DNA from 4 places in the Virgibacillus byunsanensis genome. Region 3 is predicted to be linked to each of the others. Evidence: predicted binding sites of a transcription regulator. Region 3 holds the regulator's gene; each other region holds the start of a gene.
What was found. Region 3 encodes Rex, which represses fermentation and respiration genes when NADH is low (regulators of the CRP and FNR family bind a similar motif). Its sites were predicted from a motif close to TTGTGAAATATTTCACAA; they were not measured.
Positions count from the first base shown of each region.

Region 1: ACFQ3N_RS04625 (DUF2249 domain-containing protein) is a predicted target of Rex. The motif match lies at 1,879-1,896, and genes of this name have one in related genera.
Region 2: nadC (carboxylating nicotinate-nucleotide diphosphorylase) is a predicted target of Rex. The motif match lies at 2,483-2,500, and genes of this name have one in related genera.
Region 4: cydD (thiol reductant ABC exporter subunit CydD) is a predicted target of Rex. The motif match lies at 3,152-3,169, and genes of this name have one in related genera.

Region 1 covers NZ_JBHTKJ010000010.1:11,161-16,111, forward strand. Annotated here, with positions in the region: gene ACFQ3N_RS04610 (metal-sulfur cluster assembly factor) at 1-46, opposite strand, end outside; gene ACFQ3N_RS04615 (hypothetical protein) at 98-1,327, opposite strand; gene ACFQ3N_RS04620 (DUF2249 domain-containing protein) at 1,348-1,563, opposite strand; gene ACFQ3N_RS04625 (DUF2249 domain-containing protein) at 1,560-1,811, opposite strand; gene ACFQ3N_RS04630 (Crp/Fnr family transcriptional regulator) at 2,219-2,911, opposite strand; gene ACFQ3N_RS04635 (DUF2249 domain-containing protein) at 3,122-3,361, shown strand; gene ACFQ3N_RS04640 (TIGR04053 family radical SAM/SPASM domain-containing protein) at 3,580-4,710, shown strand; gene ACFQ3N_RS04645 (undecaprenyl-diphosphate phosphatase) at 4,755-4,951, opposite strand, start outside.
Region 2 covers NZ_JBHTKJ010000061.1:373-5,323, forward strand. Annotated here, with positions in the region: gene ACFQ3N_RS17275 (DUF3888 domain-containing protein) at 1-263, shown strand, start outside; gene ACFQ3N_RS17280 (SRPBCC domain-containing protein) at 403-1,182, shown strand; gene ACFQ3N_RS17285 (SRPBCC family protein) at 1,220-1,657, shown strand; gene ACFQ3N_RS17290 (transcription repressor NadR) at 1,773-2,291, opposite strand; gene nadC (carboxylating nicotinate-nucleotide diphosphorylase) at 2,534-3,379, shown strand; gene ACFQ3N_RS17300 (TAXI family TRAP transporter solute-binding subunit) at 3,376-4,401, shown strand; gene ACFQ3N_RS17305 (TRAP transporter permease) at 4,454-4,951, shown strand, end outside.
Region 3 covers NZ_JBHTKJ010000022.1:6,858-11,808, reverse strand. Annotated here, with positions in the region: gene ltrA (group II intron reverse transcriptase/maturase) at 1-1,685, shown strand, start outside; gene ACFQ3N_RS09560 (redox-sensing transcriptional repressor Rex) at 2,200-2,841, opposite strand; gene moaC (cyclic pyranopterin monophosphate synthase MoaC) at 2,828-3,337, opposite strand; gene abc-f (ribosomal protection-like ABC-F family protein) at 3,468-4,951, shown strand, end outside.
Region 4 covers NZ_JBHTKJ010000073.1:121,841-126,791, reverse strand. Annotated here, with positions in the region: gene ACFQ3N_RS19305 (MFS transporter) at 1-98, shown strand, start outside; gene ACFQ3N_RS19300 (RNA polymerase sigma factor) at 165-689, shown strand; gene ACFQ3N_RS19295 (hypothetical protein) at 676-1,290, shown strand; gene ACFQ3N_RS19290 (hypothetical protein) at 1,316-1,513, shown strand; gene ACFQ3N_RS19285 (VOC family protein) at 1,527-1,910, shown strand; gene ACFQ3N_RS19280 (hypothetical protein) at 2,149-2,931, shown strand; gene cydD (thiol reductant ABC exporter subunit CydD) at 3,250-4,951, shown strand, end outside.

The DNA of each region.
Region 1 (4,951 bases), on a different contig from region 3:
CAATAACTTCATATAAAGCTGCACCTACTTCAGTTTGAAGAGACATCGTAACAACACGGTCCTTTCCTGATTAGACTTCAGATTTACGTGCAACAATTTATACAAACAGCACACAAACAATCGATGATACATACGCGATAGATGCAAGCACCAATACTCCCTGGAACATAAAAACGAGTATTCCTAATTGGAGCAGTGCGCTTACAGGTAATCCAACGACACCAATTATAAAAAGTATAAATATATAAACACTAACTTTTTCATTAATCATTTCCTTAAGCATGGGAACTTTCATTTTTCCTACTTGTGAGGAATATTTGTGTGTCCACCATAAAAAAGGAACAATTTTAAATAAGTAGCCAAATATGCTGAACATAATCCAACTCATTACATATAGAAATAGGAGCCAGCTCCAGATGTTGATGTTCGTTATCCCCACTGAACTTAAGAGAAAAGCTATTCCATGAATAACAAGACCATTAACAATTGCCAGAAGCGAAAATGAGAAAGGCTTATCTAATTTTTTCTTAATTCGTTTATCTAAAATTTCCTTGATATCTCGTACAAATAAAGAAAAACCAACCAGTAGCAGTAACCATCCAATAAATTGAGAATAAGGAAAGCTCAGCCATAATGAACTAATTAACACGACCAGGCCCAGAACATAGGCGAAAAACGCAGGCTTAGCATTCTTCATTGAAAAACCATGTGACAAACTAAACATGGGAACCAATTTATAGGAAAAGCCAAAAATTAAGAGCGTAAACCAGCCGGCGATTCCGAGTAAAATGTGTGTATATAAAATCGTTTTATGTTCTCCAATTCCACCGAATGCGAGATTCCAGGCTAATAAGAATCCGGCTATAATCGTTAGAAAGAAACACGTTATAGCACCCAATACGAAATAGGTTAAGGTATTTTTCTTTTCCTGATGAAGAATTGTTTTCGCCATTTGGAAAATAAACATTAAAATCCCTGTAATTGCTACAATTCCGCCGTAAATCGCCATGTCAGGTTTGGTCCCTAAGAGTATAGAAAATACCGTAATACCTAGTGCTGTTACAATAAATTGAACATAGCCGAATGCTTGGTTCCAGATAGGTGTTAAAAAGGCAACAGGGACAAGCTGATACATTGCCCCCATTACGATCATGACTGCCCATCCTAACAGCAAGAAGTGTGCACCCATCCAAATATCTGGAACACGAAATTGACTAGCGAGTAAGGCATCATTACTTATAAAAAGAACAATTTGTGATAGGACCAGTGCAACGAGTGCATATAAAATAAAGGATAATGGTAACTTTATATCTGTATCAGATTTCATACTAGCTTGTGGCATCATGTTTAATCACCAGTCTTTGTTATTGATATTTTAAAACTTCCATCCTCCTGTGGCTCTGTTTCATGCAAATATCCCCGGTCGTTTAATTCTTCATATAAAAACATCGGGCGGCGATCATTTATGATGGACAGTGATTCCCCATTGGACAATTTATCTAATGCTTTAAGGGTGCGCATCATTGGTTGTGGTGGTTCTAATCCTCGATTATCTATCATCATTGTTCAGCAGCCACCTTCTTCGTGTAGGTAACCTTCCAATGTTTTTTATCTATTTTTTCAGCGTTATTCTCAAATCCTTTTCGTCTTAGAACAGCATGCAATGGAACAGGATTAAAGGGGGCATGTAGAACAAATGTCTCTCCATCTTCCAATTCTTTTACTACTGCCATGATTTTATCAAAAGGCTCTTTCTTTAATCGCAAATCTTCGCGAACATCCAACTCAACCATTTTTTCTTTAATACTCATGAAATCACCTCATCTAATTAGTTACTTTTATCTACGAGTTCATGATAATCATTTTCAATTATAAAAGTAGTGATTTGTGTCACATTTATAAAATTGATCCATAATTGTTATAAGATGAAGAAAGAGGGGTTTCATTTCAATGACACTCGTTCGCAACGTCCTTGAAAAAGTAAACGCTTTTTCTGTGTGCGATGCTATTTCAGGGAAGCATTCCTTATCCTGTGGCAACACCTGTACTAGTACGTCCTCGAAATAGAAGTTCGCTTTTTCTTCGCTGTCGTAGCATTCCTTATCCTGTGCGTCAGAGCTGGACACGGCTTAATTATCCACATGCTCCTAATTTTATAGTACGCTAAACGACAAAAAAACGAGGAAACTGCCACCCTCGTTTTTCATTGCAATATAGGTTAAAATAACTCATCTTCCAGTGCATCTGTGTCCAAAACCAGAAACCCGGATTTATCGGTATTGATGAGATTTTTCTTTTTTAACTGTGTTAACGTTCGACTAACTGTTTCACGGCTTGAACCGATCATATTTGCTAATTCCCGGTTGGTAAATTGGGTAGTGACACGGATATGCTCATTTTTTGTTTCATGTCCATAATCCTTAGCAAGGCGTAACAATAACATAATAATCTGCTCATACGTGTTATGGAGAATTTTTTGTTCGAGGCGTTGTTGCAGATCAACCATTTTTTCACCTAACACACGAAACAGTTTCACGCATATTTCAGGGTGAGTGATTAAGAAATTCTCAAAAGATTGAATAGGGATATATATTAATACAGCGTCTTCAATTACTTCCGAGTGTGCTGGATAGTCATCTTGTCTAAAGAAACCTAGATGGGGAAACATATCACCGGGCTGTAAGACGTTCACAATTTGTTCTTTTCCATGGAAATCAGTTTTATAGATTTTCACTTTTCCCTGATCGATAAAGTAAACATTTGTCAAAGGATCACCTTGCATAAATATATGTGTTCCATGTCGATATAACCGATGGTTTGCCAGATCTAAAATGGGTTCCATTTCAAAATCGGATAAATCCTTAAATAATGTGAATTTTTGCAGAAGATCTTTAATAGATTGTGGATTCATAACGAGGAGTACTCCTTTCTATATAAATACAGTCAATTTACTGTCATTCTACCATGTTATGCTTAAAAATATGATGTTAATTGTGAAAAAATCTTGACACCGTGATAAAAATCATATGTATGTGGTGTTTTACCTCACAACAATCTCTGTAAATTCGTTCTATGCTATAGGTGGTTAAAAAAACAGAGTTAAAAACAGGAGGTAACAAATATGAATGATGTACAATATACTGCAAAAGTTCATGCACCAGAGATCGAGCCTAGATTTCGTCACCCAAGAATATTTGAAGTCTTTGATGAATTACAACCAGGGGAGTACATGGAGCTTTCAAATGACCACGATCCAAAACCACTTCATTACCAATTCATGATGGAAAGAGAAGGGACTTTTTCATGGGAATACTTAGAAGAAGGTCCAATGCTTTGGCGTGTGTGTATCGGAAAAAAATAAGGTAACGGAAAATGAGGTCCTTGAGTACGTATCAAGGATCTTCGTTTGTGTCTATTTTACGAAATTACCTCATAAAGTGAAAAACATCACATCTAGAAAATGTGATACATATTACAATTTAGTCAGTTACTTACTTCACTACTATAACTATTAATATAGTATCACTGTGACTAACACCCATTTTTAGAGTGTTGGTCAGTACTCTAAGGAGGGCTTATATGTTTCCGCAAGACTATAATGAAAATCCGTTTATTGTCATATGGGAATTAACACGTGCCTGTGAATTGAAATGTTTACACTGTCGTGCAGAGGCTCAGTATCATAGAGATCCTCGCGAATTAACATTTGAAGAAGGAAAAAAATTAATTGATGATATATACGAGATGAATAATCCGATGCTTGTTTTTACCGGTGGAGATCCATTAATGCGTCCGGATGTTTTTGAAATAGCAGAGTATGCTGTTAAAAAAGGTGTACGGGTGTCCATAACACCATCAGCAACACCTAATGTAACCAAAGAAGCTATGCAAAAGGCCAAGGATGTGGGGCTATCCAGATGGGCATTCAGTATCGATGGTCACAGTGCAGAAGTTCATGATCACTTCCGTGGTACATCAGGATCGTTTGATTTAACCATGAATGCTATAAAATACTTGAATGAACTAGGTATGCCATTACAAATAAACACAGTTATATCCAGATATAATTATGAGTACTTGGATGAAATGGCCGAAATGGTAGAAAATCTCAATTGTGTATTATGGAGTGTATTTTTTCTTGTGCCAACAGGACGAGGGAAAGAAACGGACATGATTTCACCAGTCGAACATGAACGAGTATTACAATGGTTATATAAATTATCAAAACGTGTTCCATTTGACATAAAAACAACAGCTGCCCAGCATTACCGACGTGTTGTTATTCAGAATAAGATGCGTGAAAAAGTGGCAACCAGTGAAGGTACGAACATTAATTATGAGGATGCATTAATGAAGGGTAATACTGGTATGATCGATGGATTGGGACGTGCTCCAAAAGGTGTTAATGATGGAAATGGTTTTGTCTTCATATCCCATACAGGAGACGTATTCCCAAGTGGACTCTTACCAATTAAAGCAGGAAATGTCAGACAAACTCCTTTAGCTAAAATTTACCGGGAGTCAGAAGTTTTCCAGAACCTGCGTAATCCGGATAAATATAAAGGAAAATGTGGCGTATGCGAATTCCGGCATGTATGTGGTGGTTCACGTTCAAGAGCTTACAATGTAACAGGTGATTACATGGAAAGTGAACCATATTGTGTATATATTCCAAAAGCAATGCGTAAAAAGAAAAAGTTAAAGGCATAAATAAAAATGGAGAATGTCTCAAGCGGACACATTCTCCATTTTTTCTATAAAAAGATAATAACGAGTGCTCCGACGATGAAACAGTAAAAAGCAAAGTATTTTAAGTTACCACTTTTCATTATGTTAATAAACCATTTTAATGCAAAAAAGGAAGCAATGATAGAAGCGATAAATGCTAATAGGTATGGAATCATGAACGCATTAAAATTTTCATCGGCAATTATATCTGTAACAGATAGTA
Region 2 (4,951 bases), on a different contig from region 3:
AGCCAGTTGATCAAGCAATAGCAGACATTTATAAGGACGATGAGGATGCACCAGAAGGACTTACTTGGGATTCCTATGATACGGAAATCTTAAAAATAAAGCAGTTATATGGAGTAGGTGGGGCATATGAAATTACGTTAAAAGTTTATCCTTATTATCGTGCCCATATTAGCTATGGGGAAGATGTAATTGTAGTAAATGCGGATGGGGAAGTAATTGATTATGAACATTTAAAAACGTATCCAAGCGTGGACTTTGACTAAACAAGAGTTAAAATTAATATAAAGCTGATTTTAGACTGGTTGACGAGTGATTACCAACATGTTACTATTAGGTCACATATAGTATGTCACTTATGGTAACGTGTGTTAATTAAGATAAACCTATGAAAGGAACGATGTAATGGAGGAAGAGCTTTCTGTTGTATTTAAAGCGTTAGGGCATCCGATTAGAAGGCAAATTCTTGATTTACTTAAGAAATCGCCTAAAACAACTGGTGAATTAGATGAATATTTTCCTAAGGTCACCAGGTATGCGATCATGAAACATTTAACTATTTTGGAAGATGGAAACTTAGTGGTGGTTAGGCGTGAAGGGAAATATAGAAGAAATTTTCTTAATGCTATACCACTTCAGGAAGTGTACAACCGGTGGGTAGGGAAGTATATGCAGTCGACTGCATATTCACTAATAAATTTACGTTCTACTGTAGAACAAAATGGAGGGAAAGAGAGAATGACAACAAATAATAACGATTTTCGTATCGAGCAAGAAATATTTATGGATGCACCACGAGAAGAAGTGTTCAAGGCACTAACAGAGCGCATACAAGATTGGTGGGAGTTCCGAGTGGCTCCAGAAGGTAAAGATTCTTTTTTAACATTTGACCCAGTTCCAGGCGGACAATTTATGGAAAAATGGGGGGAGAATGAGGGGGCAATCTGGGGTAATGTTTATTATGTGAATGCTCCTGAGGAAATCCGTTTACATGGTCATCTTGGTATGCAAGGTGCAGTAAACAGTGCTTATACCTATCGTCTTATAGAGAAAGATGGGGGAACATTACTTCAACTCTCTCATTCAGCATCAGGCATTATTCAGGAGAATTGGGAACAAGATCACAGTAAAGGGTGGGAGTATCTACTAGGAACCTTACTTAAAAATTATGTAGAAAATAAATAAGTTTCAAAAATAGACAGTAAATTGGAGGAACTTATCAATGGTAGATGTAAAAACAGAAAATACTATAAAGTGCCCCATTACTCAAGTATCAGAATATGCATCAAACCCAGACAACGCTCCTGAATGGTATGTGAATATTCATTCGGCAGAGTGGAAGACTCCAAAACCAATCAAGATAGGTTCCCAAATTGCTTTTAAAGCTAAATTCCTTGGGCGTGAGCTTACTTATGTTTATGAGATTGTTGAATTAATCTTAGGTAGTAAATTGGTGATGAAAACAGCTAATGGGCCATTTAGTATGGAGACGATTTACACATGGCATCCGGTTGAGGGTAATCAAACTAAAATGGTGTTAAGAAATAAAGGAAACCCGACAGGATTTTCAAAATTCTTTACATCATTTATGGCAACTATGATGAGAAGGGCAAATAGGAAAGACTTGAAAAAAATAAAGGAAATCCTGGAAAGTCATTAATTTTAAGATTAATGACTTTTTCTATTGGTAAGAGTAATAAAAGAATTTTTACGACTTGGATATTACAACAAGCTGTAAAGTGGTGTACTGAGTTTTTTTTCATTTATCTGATCAACTACTGAACCAGTATTCCCGCTTTCTCCAATTCCTTGCATGCTGCGTCGATTTTTTCTTGTGTATCTGCTTCTAATGTATGTAGGTGGATTCCCTCTGTTAACGTTGATAAATACGTGGCGTTGGTTTCTTTTATACGTGTCACGAATTGCGTTACTTCGGCACGGTTACTTACCATAACAGAAGCCGTTAAATCCCCGTACACGGCATGTTCCACGATGACGTCTCTTACGGTAACGCCATGATCAACCAGACAATTTAATTCTTCCTCTGTTTGTTCAGGGGTATGTTTGCATACAATGACACTTTGTTTTACATGTTTATCTGGTTGATGTTTGATCAGCATATATCCTTGGCTTGTTGCAATAATGGGTTCATTTTTAGCTTTTAAAATGGAAACATCCTGTACAATTACTTGTCTGCTCACATTTGTTTTTTTAGCAAAATCACTGCCTTTAATAGGAAGTTCTGTTTCCTTTAACCTTTTCATGATAAGGTTCTGTCGCTCGATAGAGGACATTTTATTTTCATCCTTCACATTAACCCCTCCAAAAACAACTATAAACGATTTCCATTATTTTTTACAAAATTTCACTTGCTATTATAGTAATCATATGTAAATATAGATGTCAAGACACCTAGATATACTACTGTGATTTTCACAGTTATCAAGGGTGATTCCATGCGTCATTGGAACGCGTAGACCATGAAATGTGAATGTTTTCACGTAGTGGTTTGAAAAACATATAAGGAGTTAAGCTGATGAATCCATTAAAGGTAAGAACGATGCTTCAATCATTTTTATTAGAAGATATTGGAGATCATGATATAACCAGCCAAACGATATTTCCGCTTGATGAAGTTGGAAAAGGTGTATTTATCGCAAAAGAAACAGGCATTATTGCTGGGGTAGGAATCATTAAAGAGGCATACGGATTACTTGATTCTTCCATTCAGGTAACAGAGTTTGTTACAGATGGGGAGCAGGTGAGGGCTGGCGATAAAATAGCCGAGGTGGTTGGTCCGGTTGCTCATTTACTTACAGCAGAACGAGTTATCTTGAATCTCATGCAGCGGATGAGTGGCATTGCTACGCTAACAAATAAGTGTGTGGAAATATTAGATGATCGTTCGATTCAACTTTGTGATACACGAAAAACCACTCCAGGTCTGCGTATGTTTGATAAATATGCCGTTGTAACAGGTGGTGGCAGAAATCATCGACAAGGGTTGTATGACGGGGTGATGATTAAGGATAATCATATTTCGTTTTGTGGTTCGATTACGAAAGCTGTTCAAGCAGTTCGGGATAAAATTGGTCACATGGTTAAGATCGAGGTCGAAACAGAGATGAAGGAAGAGGTACTTGAAGCTGCAGCAGCAGGAGCAGACGTGATCATGTTTGATAATTGCACACCAGAAGAGGTTAACGAATTTGTTGCTTATGTTCCAGAATCGATTGTAACGGAAGCTTCAGGTGGAATTAATTTGGCAAATCTTGCAACTTACTCAGGTACGGGTGTGAATTATATATCCTTAGGTTTTTTAACCCATTCGGTAGCTGCATTGGATATAAGTTTGCAAGTTAAAGAGGGGAATAAAAAATGAGATTACTAGCTACATATAGCAACATAGTATTACTTGTCGTATGCATGCTTGGATTAATGGTATTGGGCGCATGTGGGGCTCAGGATGAAGGAGAATCATCGAAGGCCAATGAAACTAGTCGGATGGACACGACGATAATTGGTGGTCGGACAGGTGGAGCATGGTCTGTTTTTACTGAAGGGATAGCCGAATCGATTCGACGGGAATATGAGGATGCGATTATAACGGTTGAGCCAGGTGGGATCGTTGAAAATTCACCAACCGTAGATGTTGGGAACATTTCATATGGATTATCCTATGCAATGACCGCCTTTGCTGCGTATAGCGGGACAGAACCATATGATCAACCCTATGAATCTATTCGGGCGGTTAGTGTTGTGATACCTGCAAATTACTATCAATTTATTATGAGAGAAGATTCGGGGTATAATTCACTGGATGACATCGTGGAGAATCAGGTTCCATTGCGATTAGCTGTAGATCAAAAAGGATCAGCAGGTGAAATTATCACACGGAATATTTTACAACAATATGGTGTTACGTATGAGGACATCATTTCCTGGGGAGGATCTGTTGATCATTTAGGAGATTCTAAAGCGTTTGAATTAATGAAGGATAAACGTATCGATGCCACAGGTGATGCGGTGTCTGTTCCTTCTAGCAATATTATCGAAGCTTCCACGACAATGGATCTTACTCTTTTGGACTTGAAGCAGGAAACGATTCAAGCCGTATCTGAAGAGTTAGGGATGGTGTCCGGGACGATTCCATCGGGAAGCTATGATTTTTTAGGTCGTGATATTGACACGGTTAATACACCAGCTATTTTACTTGTGCACAAGGATGTATCAGAAGCGGAAGTGTATCAAGTTACACAAGCCATTTACAAGAACTTGGACTACTTAGGCACGGTACATGAGGAATTTAGCCATTTAACGGATGAAAATATAATGGATGTTGGGAGTGTTCCACTACATCCTGGTGCAGCAAAGTTTTTCAAAGAACAAGGGTTAACCGACTAGGCTAGTGCTTTAAATTCTCAATTATCGGTTGCTTGGAAGGGAGTAATTCAATGTGGCTATTAAAAATAGGCTATTGGCATGGTTTAACGAAGGAAACAAGCGTGAATTATCAGGAATTCATATAAAACTGTTTGCTGTTATTGCACTTGCTTTATCCATCTACCAGATTTGGTCTGTTGTCTGGGGGACATTGGACCCAATGAACCAGATGGCGCTTCATGTGTCGTTCATTTTGGTATTAACCTTCTTACTGTTTGGCTATTCTAAAAAATCCGGGGAAAGCAGGTCCCATCATGTGCCAACAAAGGTTGATTATACGGCTGCTTTCTTAGCTGTAGGGGCGGGGATTTATTTCACGATCCATGCAGAACGAATGGCAGTGCGAATTCCAATTATCGACCCCTTAGCACCTTTAGATATAGTGGTTGGATTAATTGTTGTCGTGTTAAGTTTGGAGGCAGCACGAAGAACGATTGGTTTTCCGATTGTCATGATTGTATTTATAGGTATGGCTTATGCATTATGGGGTCATCATTTAGGTGGTCTGTGG
Region 3 (4,951 bases):
TATCGAAAGAAAATATCTTATTAGCCTTTCGAAATATAAAAACAAATACAGGGTCTAAAACATCAGGAACTGATGGCATCACGATTGATAAATATAAGATTGAAAATGTTGATGAATTTATTGAGGAGATTCGAAAAGCATTAAATAATTATAAACCTCAAACTGTACGAAGGATTGAGATACCTAAACCCAATGGAAAGAAACGTCCATTAGGTATTCCAACTATGAGAGATAGATTAATTCAACAGATGTTCAAACAAGTATTAGAGCCAATATGTGAAGCTAAATTCTATCACCATTCATATGGTTTTAGACCAAACAGGTCGACCCATCATGCAATGGCTAGATGTCAGTTTTTAATCAATAATGTGAAATTGCACCATGTAGTAGATATTGATATACAAGGTTTCTTTGACAACGTGAGTCATTCAAAGTTAATTAAACAAATGTACAACATAGGAATACGGGACAAAAGAGTCTTAACGATTGTCTCGAAAATGCTAAAGGCTCCAATAAAAGGGATAGGTGTACCAACTAAAGGAACTCCGCAAGGAGGCATCTTATCTCCTCTTTTATCTAACATTGTTCTAAATGACTTAGATTGGTGGATAGCTAATCAATGGGAATGCTTAAAAACAAAACAAACTTATACACCTAGTAGTAAAATAAGAGCGTTAAAGAAAACGAATCTCAAACAAATGTATATCGTCAGATATGCAGATGACTTTAAGATTTTCACAAATTCCCCTAAGTTAGCTATCAAAATATACCATGCCACCAAAGGATACCTAAAGAATCAATTAAACCTTGATATATCAACTGAGAAATCAGCGATTACTAATCTTAGAAAGAGGAAATCTGATTTTCTAGGTTTTTCTCTCAAAGCAGTAGCCAAGCGTAATAGATATGTAGCCAATACACATGTTATGGATAAAAAGATGAAAAATATACTAGAAAAACTTAGATATTTAATTCACAAAATCCAAAATAAACCAACGCCACAAACTGTCATGGGTTATAACGCCTATATTCTCGGAATTAAAAACTACTTCAGGGTTGCGACTCATATCAATAAAGACTTTGGAAAAATAGCCTATCGTCTTATAAAAACCATGTATAATCGTCTAAAACCAATTGGCAAATATGGAAAACCTATAAAGCCATCAGAAACATACAAGAGACTTCATAAAAATAATTTCAGAACATATAAAATTGCTGGTGTTTATTTATTTCCCTTAGGAGATATTCAAACAAGTAATGCCATGAACTTCAGTCAAGATATATGTAATTATACAAAAGAAGGAAGGCTTAAACTTCATCAAAACCTTAGAACCGACGTTGCCATAGAAATAAACAAAATGTTAAAAATGCCTTACGGCAAAGACAACTTAGAAGTTGTAGATAACAGAATTTCAAGGTACTCTATGCAATTAGGCAAATGTGCAGTAACAGGGGAGTTTTTAACATGCAATCAGGTACACTGTCATCATAAGTTACCCCGACACATGGGAGGCTCAGATGAGTTTAACAACCTTGTAATCGTACACAAAGATGTCCATAGATTAATCCATGCTAAAAGTGAAATGACGATTGAGCGATATAGGAACATTCTTCAATTAGATGGAAAACAATTGAAGAAGCTAAACCAATTTCGTAAAGTTTGTAATTTAGTTGCTTTAGTTTAAAAGAATAAGATGGAACGCCTCATGCGGCGAAAGCCGCACGTTGGGTGTGGAGCAGGGGAAAAGATGGAGATTACATCAAAGTCTTACCTATTGCTATTAAACTAACGCCGCAGGATAGCATAGCAACCATGGACCTAAACTATAAGGGGGAATCGAATATTTATGGGTTTTTGGGGAAGAAAAAAAAGCGGAAAATTAAATTGGCAAGACGTTGTAGATTCGGGTTTATCCTTTCTTAGAGTTGGATGTTTAATACCTTTCTTTCTTATTGTTTCTTCCATATCAATATTACTTTTAAACTAAACTAGCTAAAATAGAAGCTATTCTCTTATTGCGTTAACGGGTGCTTTAGTTGAATAAACAATTGAAAATAGATAGAAGAAAAATCTCAGTTCACTTGAACTGAGATTTTTATTTTTAATTACAAATATCACTACAAATAGGATGCAAATTTAGTTACATTTTAAAGTGTAATTCTGACTTTTGTGATAGGAAACGGAACCCGTTACTATTTTTAGTCTCTTTCATTTTGTAAGGGATAGTGTTTTAAGAAATATACTAACGATTGTAACTCAACCGCTAAATCGATGTGGTGCACGCGAACATGTTTTGGAACCGTAATTCTTGCAGGAGTGAAATTAAGTATACCTTCAATCCCGTCTTTAACCAGTCTAGTTGTTATACCTTCCGCTTCACTGGATGGGACTGTTAAAATCGCAACACGAACATCTTTTATTTTAGCTTCTAAATCATCAATGTGGTAAATTGGAACACCACCTATTTCAGTTCCTACTTTTTCCGGACTAGTATCGAACGCCATCATGATTTTTGTATTGTTATTTTTCATGAAATTATAATGCAGGAAAGCTGTACCGAGATTACCGACACCAATCAAGGCAACTTGGGTCAGTTCGTCTTGGTCTAATGTTTTTCGGAAAAAGCCAAGTAAGTATTCGACATTATATCCATACCCCTTTTTGCCTAACGCACCAAAATAGGAAAAGTCGCGACGTATAGTAGCTGAGTCGACCTTAACTGCTTCACTTAGTTCCTTTGATGATACCCGTTTTATACCTTGGTGATTTAAGTTATTTAAAAATCGATAATATAATGGTAAGCGTTTCGCTGTTGCTTGTGGTATTTTATTTTGTTCCATCCGTGTACCCCTTTTCCTCTCGATAGTAATCGCCAGTTTTGCCACCTTTTTTCTCTACTAAGTAGGTTTGACCAATTACCATCCCTTTATCTATCGCTTTACACATATCGTATATGGTGAGCGCTGTTGCTGAGGCTGCTGTTAATGCTTCCATTTCAACTCCAGTGCTTCCTTTTGTTTTTACAAATGCATCTATTTGAATTTGATATGTACCTTCGTTAATCTTCCATTCAAAGGAAATATCAATTCCCTTTAATTGCAATGGATGGCACATGGGTATCCAATCTGATGTTTTTTTGGCAGCCATAATTCCTGCTACTTGTGCAACAGCAAATACATCTCCCTTTTTAATTTCCTGATTGGTAATCTTTTCATAAATTTCTTTCGTAACATATACACTCGATTTGGCAGTAGCTGTACGTTCTGTTTCCTTTTTTTCACTAATGTCGACCATACGGGCTCTACCTTGCTCATTAAAGTGAGTGAAATCTGACATAAGCTCATCTCCATTTTTATATCTCACGTCTATTTTATCAGAAATAGGAATATAAGTCGTGATTATTTTCACAATTGTATTGCTAGGCTATTTACTAATACGATACACTTAATAGGGTGAGGTGAACGTAATGATAATTATGCAACTAAATAACATTTCCAAAGCGTTCGGCGCAGAGGAGATTTTATCCAATATAAAACTCGAAATTAAGGATAAAGATCGTATAGCTATTGTAGGAAGAAATGGATCCGGAAAATCGACATTACTAAAAATAATGGCAAATGAACTGGCATATGATGATGGTGACCTGTTTAAGCCAAAAGACTTAAGTATTGGGTATCTGTCCCAGCATACAGAATTAGAATCTGATAAAACGATTTGGGATGAAATGTTGGGAGTGTTTGATTACCTTCTAAAGCAAGAAAAAGAATTACGATCATTAGAAAGTAAAATGGAACGAGCTGCTTCTTTATCAGACACTGGATACGAACAACTATTAGCCGATTATGACAAACGACAGCAAGCCTTCGAAACAGGTGGTGGGTACCGTTATGAAGCAGATATAAAAGCGGTTCTCTCGGGATTACATTTTTACGAACGAGATTACCAAACACCTATTAGCACATTAAGTGGTGGTCAAAAGACGCGACTAGCGTTAGGAAAGCTTCTGCTCACAAAACCAGAATTGTTAATATTAGATGAGCCAACGAACCATTTGGATATTGAAACACTTAGCTGGTTGGAAAATTACCTTATCAGTTATCCAGGTGCAGTAACGATTGTTTCCCATGACAGATATTTCCTTGATAAAACTGTTTCCATTGTCTATGAAATTTCTCGTCACCATACCAAAAAATATAATGGTTCGTATAGTGATTTTCTTGATCAAAAAGCATTAAATTATGAACAAGAATTAAAAGAATTTGAAAAACAGCAAACCGAAATTAAAAAAATGGAAGAGTTTGTTCAAAAAAATATTGTACGAGCTTCTACCACAAAACGAGCTCAAAGCAGACGTAAACAATTAGAAAAAATGGATAAGTTGGATAAACCTAAAGGTGATGAATCATCTGCTTCCTTTTCATTCCAGGTGAATAAACGAAGTGGAAATGATGTATTGAAAATAGATGACCTTTCATTTCGCTATGACGATGATAAAGATCCATTATTTTCAAAAGTAAAAGTTCACATTAATCGCGGAGAACGAATTGCACTGGTTGGTCCAAATGGTGTTGGAAAAACAACACTACTAAAAACAATTTTAGGATCATTAAAGCCTAGTCACGGTACGATAAAAATAGGAACAAATGTGCAAATCGGCTACTATGACCAGGAACAGGCAAATCTCTCGTCATCTAAGGACGTTTTACATGAATTATGGGATGAGTACCCAAATGTAAATGAAAAAGATATACGAACGGTATTAGGGAATTTTCTATTTTCTGGTGATGATGTTTTGAAGCCAGTACATGCACTAAGTGGTGGAGAAAAAGCAAGACTATCGCTAGCCAAATTAATGATGCAAAAAGCGAATCTACTCGTATTAGATGAACCGACAAACCATTTGGACATTGATAGCAAAGAAGTCCTAGAGGCAGCTCTAATGGACTTTCC
Region 4 (4,951 bases), on a different contig from region 3:
TTATTGTGGGAACCCTGATCATGTTTGGTGTGACCACAGCCCTATGTATATTTAGCAACACGAATCTGAAAGTAAAAAAATATAAACTGGTAAAATAAGGTGCAACTTTTAGAAGATTCATCCGTTGTAATAGTTAAGAAGACTTTGGTGGGGAGAGGAAACTTTTGGATCATGAATTTATCAAGAGACAAGTAAATGATTGGTATCATTTATATAATAACGATATTTATCAATATATATTTTTTATGATTGGTGATCATGACCAAGCAAGAGACTTAATGCAGGATACATTCCTTCGAGCGTATAACAATGGTGATTCATTTCAAGGGAATAACGCCAGGGGATGGTTATTTCGGATTGCTAGAAATATAACAATTGATTATATCAGAAAGAGAAAGCCAATTAGTTATATATTGGATACGATGCCAATTATGCATTCAAAGGAAACTACTCCAGAACAAATAGCTTTCTTAAATGAAACTCAAAGGGAGCTATATGACGCAATTGGAAAAATGAAACGTTCCTACCGTGATGTTATCATATTACGAAAAATCAAATCCTTCTCCATTCAAGAGACTGCAACCATTCTTGGATGGAATGAAAGTAAGGTTAAAACTACTTTATTTAGAGGAATAAAAGCTTTAAAGAAGGAACTGGTAAAGGAGGGGTATCAGCATGGAAAAGTTTGACGAAGAGTTTGATCGTGATTTAAGGTCGATGGACAATACCATACGTCTATCTGAAAACGAACAACAGTTAACACTCTCTCGGTTGAATGCAAAAATGAACTCCTCACAACCAAAGAAGGTTTTTGCGTATAAATATTATCTGTCTGCACTGACTGCTTTACTATTGTTTATCGTATTAAGCAGTTATTATATAAGCGAATCGAATCAAGGTGCAACTAATGTCCAACCTGATCCAGTGGTCATTTCCATACCAGAATTAAAAGAGCTCGGACTTACTCTTGAGCAGGAAAGCTCAACATTATGGAATATTACAAATGAAAATGAAGCTATTGTTGGTGAAGTAAGTATAGTAAGTTCAACTGAATATGAAAATAAGGAAAATAAGGAAGCGATATTTGAGAGTAAAGAGTTAACTGATGTTACATACCCAACCACTTTCATTCGCCAACACGTTAAAACAGATAATATTATACAGACTTTTTACTTTTATATGGATGTGGGTGATTCATATTCAAGCCCGTATATTCTCATAAAACTGCATACTCCTTTAGTTGAGGAAGATGATGCCTTTAAGGTCGTTGAAAGTTTTCAATTAGAATAATGATGGAAATGCTAGGGGTGATTTATTGATTTCGGATTTATTTTGGATCATATTTGTAGTTGTACTCATTGTTTTTCTGATTTTCCTCGATAGGCGAAAAACGAAAAGGAATCCACATCAATCTTATCGTGAAAAGACAGAACAGGAGAAAGAAGTAGAAAGACAAATTGCAAAAGAAAAAGGCCGTCGTCCAATGGGCGGTGGTGGTGCTGGTGGATTATGAATGGAGGCTTAACATGAAAATTAAAGTAACAAGTGTATTTGTAGATGATCAAGAAAGAGCGCATCAATTTTATACAGAAGTTCTCGGCTTTATTAAAAAAACAGACATACCTGCAGGAGACTTTAAGTGGCTAACGGTTGTCTCGCCAGAGGATCCAGAAGGTGTTGAGTTGCTACTTGAACCTAATGAAAACCCAGCTGCAAAAACGTACCAAAATACTATTTATGAAGAAGGTATTCCAACCACTTCATTTGCAGTTGATGACATCCAAAAGGAATACGAAAGATTGAAAAATGCAGGTGTGAAATTCACCACAGAACCAACCGAGGTCGGTCCGGTAACATTTGCTATATTTGATGACACGTGTGGGAATCTAATACAAATTTCACAGGTGTAATGACTATAATAAAAAAACCTGGAACTCCATAACGGGAACCGTTTCTATTATTAAACCAGAAATTGAAGTAAGAAAATGTATTTCAATCTTCATAGCAAATTACATCGTAAAGCATTTAGTGAAGCACAAAATCCTATACAATATAGAAATGGTCCAGATATATATACATAATTTTGTATACCCTCCTTGTTATCATTAGAAATGTAGAAGTTAAAAAATAACAAGGAGGCCATTCGAAATGAAGAAGCCATGGTATAAAAAGGTTTGGGTTTGGGTAGTTGCAGTTATAGTCATTATTGCAATAAGTACAGGAGATGCGGAGGAAGAAGCAGAAGCAGGAAATAAGACTGCTGCGGAAACAGATACAGAAGGATCTACTGAAGATGTAACTGAAGAAGACGTATCTCAAGAGCAGACAGAACCAGAGGAAAGTGAAGAAGAGCCAGAGAACGAAGCTGGGGAAGACCAGGAAGAAGTTGTAGAGGAAACACCACAGGAAAAAATGTTTAATCAAGTATTGACGTTAATGGATGAAGGATTAGCGTTTGATACCGGGTCATATGTTAAAGGAGATATTCCAGAAGGTGAATATGCTTTTATTTCATTTGACGGTAGCGGAAAATATTATGGTGAAACAGACAGCGCTGGAAACATTATAGACAATGAGAACTTTGATAGTTTTGGCTATGTGTATGTGCATGATGCGGATAATTTGGAAACACGCGGTGCCCTAATAAGTGTAGAAGCTTTCGATGACTTAGAGGTAAGTGGTGCCAAAGAAATATACGAAAAAATAAATAATGTTGAAGATTATAAGGGATCTGGAATGTATAAAGTCGGATATGATATCGAACCAAATCAATATACTATTGAAAGTATGGGCCAAGGATATGTAGCTGTGTTGTCTGGTCCAATCGGTGATAATGAGATTGTAAATAATGAAATCTTGAACGGCAAGTATAATGTAAATGTGTCCGATGGTCAGTTTTTGCAGATATCGAAGGGCGAAATTTTGGAATAAAACGAAAACTGCACACGATATAGATGGCATACCTTTGTAGTATGCCATTTATTTTTGTAGATAAAAAAGTATAAAACTTTCTTATCTACAAAAGTCCAACTAAGGCTTGGCGATAAGCCAAGGTTTCTAAAGAAATAATGATAGGTAGCAACATCAAGTATGACAGTTATGTTAAGGCAAGTACTGTTTATTTACTGGAAAAACACAATCATGTATACTTATGTGAAAGTATTCACTATTTAATGAGGATTAAACGGTAATAGTTTGTAAATTATAGATCTAAACAGAACTCATCATAGTTTCAGGGGGAACAGAAGTATGATTCAACTTAAAGAAATGGCGATGGCACAGAAAACGAAAGTATATCTTCTCGTTTCTTTTGCTATGCTTAGCGGAATAGTTATTATTGGACAGGCATATTATTTTGTTTCCATTGTCGACCGTATTTTTATTAAAGGTCAGTCATTTCAAGCTATATTACCACTTCTTTATGGGTTAATCGCCGTTCTCCTCGCAAGAGCAGCTCTTCATTATGCTCGTGGAACAGTAGGCGTTAAAATGTCTTCTAAGGTGAAAAGCGATTTACGAAAAGCACTTTTGGATAGGTTTTCAAGGAATCCTGTACAAGCATCTATTCAAGGACAATCTGGACAAAAAGTGAGTGTGATACTGGATGCTGTTGATGGAATAGATGATTACTTTCGCACCTATATTCCTCAGGTAATTCAGACGTCTATTATACCGATTATTATTCTTATCGTCGCTTTTACCCAAAACTTATACACGGGACTCATTATAATTGTGACAGCTCCATTTATTCCTATTTTTATGATCATAATTGGCAAAAAAACAAAAGACAAATCAGAAGAGCAGATGGATAAACTGGCAGCTTTTTCTGCAAAATTTTTAGATACGTTACAAGGGCTTTTAACACTCAAATTATTTGGCAAGGCAGATAAAGAAAAAGATACCATTAAAAAAAGCAGTCTCGGATTTCGGGATGCTACCATGGAAGTATTGAAGATTGCCTTCACCAATTCGTTGATGCTAGAGCTCATTTCGATGCTCAGTATGGGTTTGATTGCTCTCGAGGTTGCGATCAGACTAATCGTATTTCAGGATATTGCCTTTTTCACGGCATTTTTCATGCTGGTGCTCGCTCCGGAGTTTTATACAGCCTTGAAGGAACTTGGTAATGCATTTCATACTGGTAGGGGAAGTATGGGAGCAGCCCGAAAAATCGAAGCAGAGTTGACCGATTTAACTCCGCCTGTAAACTGGGGTGAAGCATCGTTACTTGATGAGGATACTCCACCTGAAATCCAATTAGCTGGTACTGGGTTTGCATACGGGGAAGACACTTTTGCATTAAAAAATATACATGCTAAGGTTCGCCCTTATGAACAAATAGCTATCGTTGGCAGAAGTGGTGCTGGTAAGTCGACCTTATTACATATGATTGCTGGTCTGCTGCCACTTTTAGAAGGAAAAATCCTCATAAATGGCAAACCACTTTTAGAGTACAAGGAAAAAGATTGGTTTGATCAGCTAAGTTACATTTCACAGGATCCTTATCTTTTTTCCGGAACGATTGCTGATAATATTGCAATAGGATCCAAAGAAAATGCTACCCAGAATGATGTGGAGCAAGCTGCTGAAAAAGCAGGAATATCCCGACTGGTGGCATCTCTTAAGGATGGATACGATACTGTAATCGGAGAGGCAGGAAGAGGACTCTCAGGAGGAGAAAAACAAAGGGTTGCTATCGCCAGAGCGTTCTTAAAAAAGCCAACAGTCATCTTATTTGATGAGCCAACAACAGGTCTTGATTTGGAAACAGAACACATTCTTCAAGCCTCCATGAAGGAATTGGCTCAGTCATCAACCATTATTACAGTTGCCCATCGTCTGCACACGATAAAAAATGCTGATAAGATTTTATTTATGGAGAATGGACAACTGGTTGCTTCTGGTACACATGAAAAGTTAATGGATTCAATAGAAACCTATCGCAGCATGG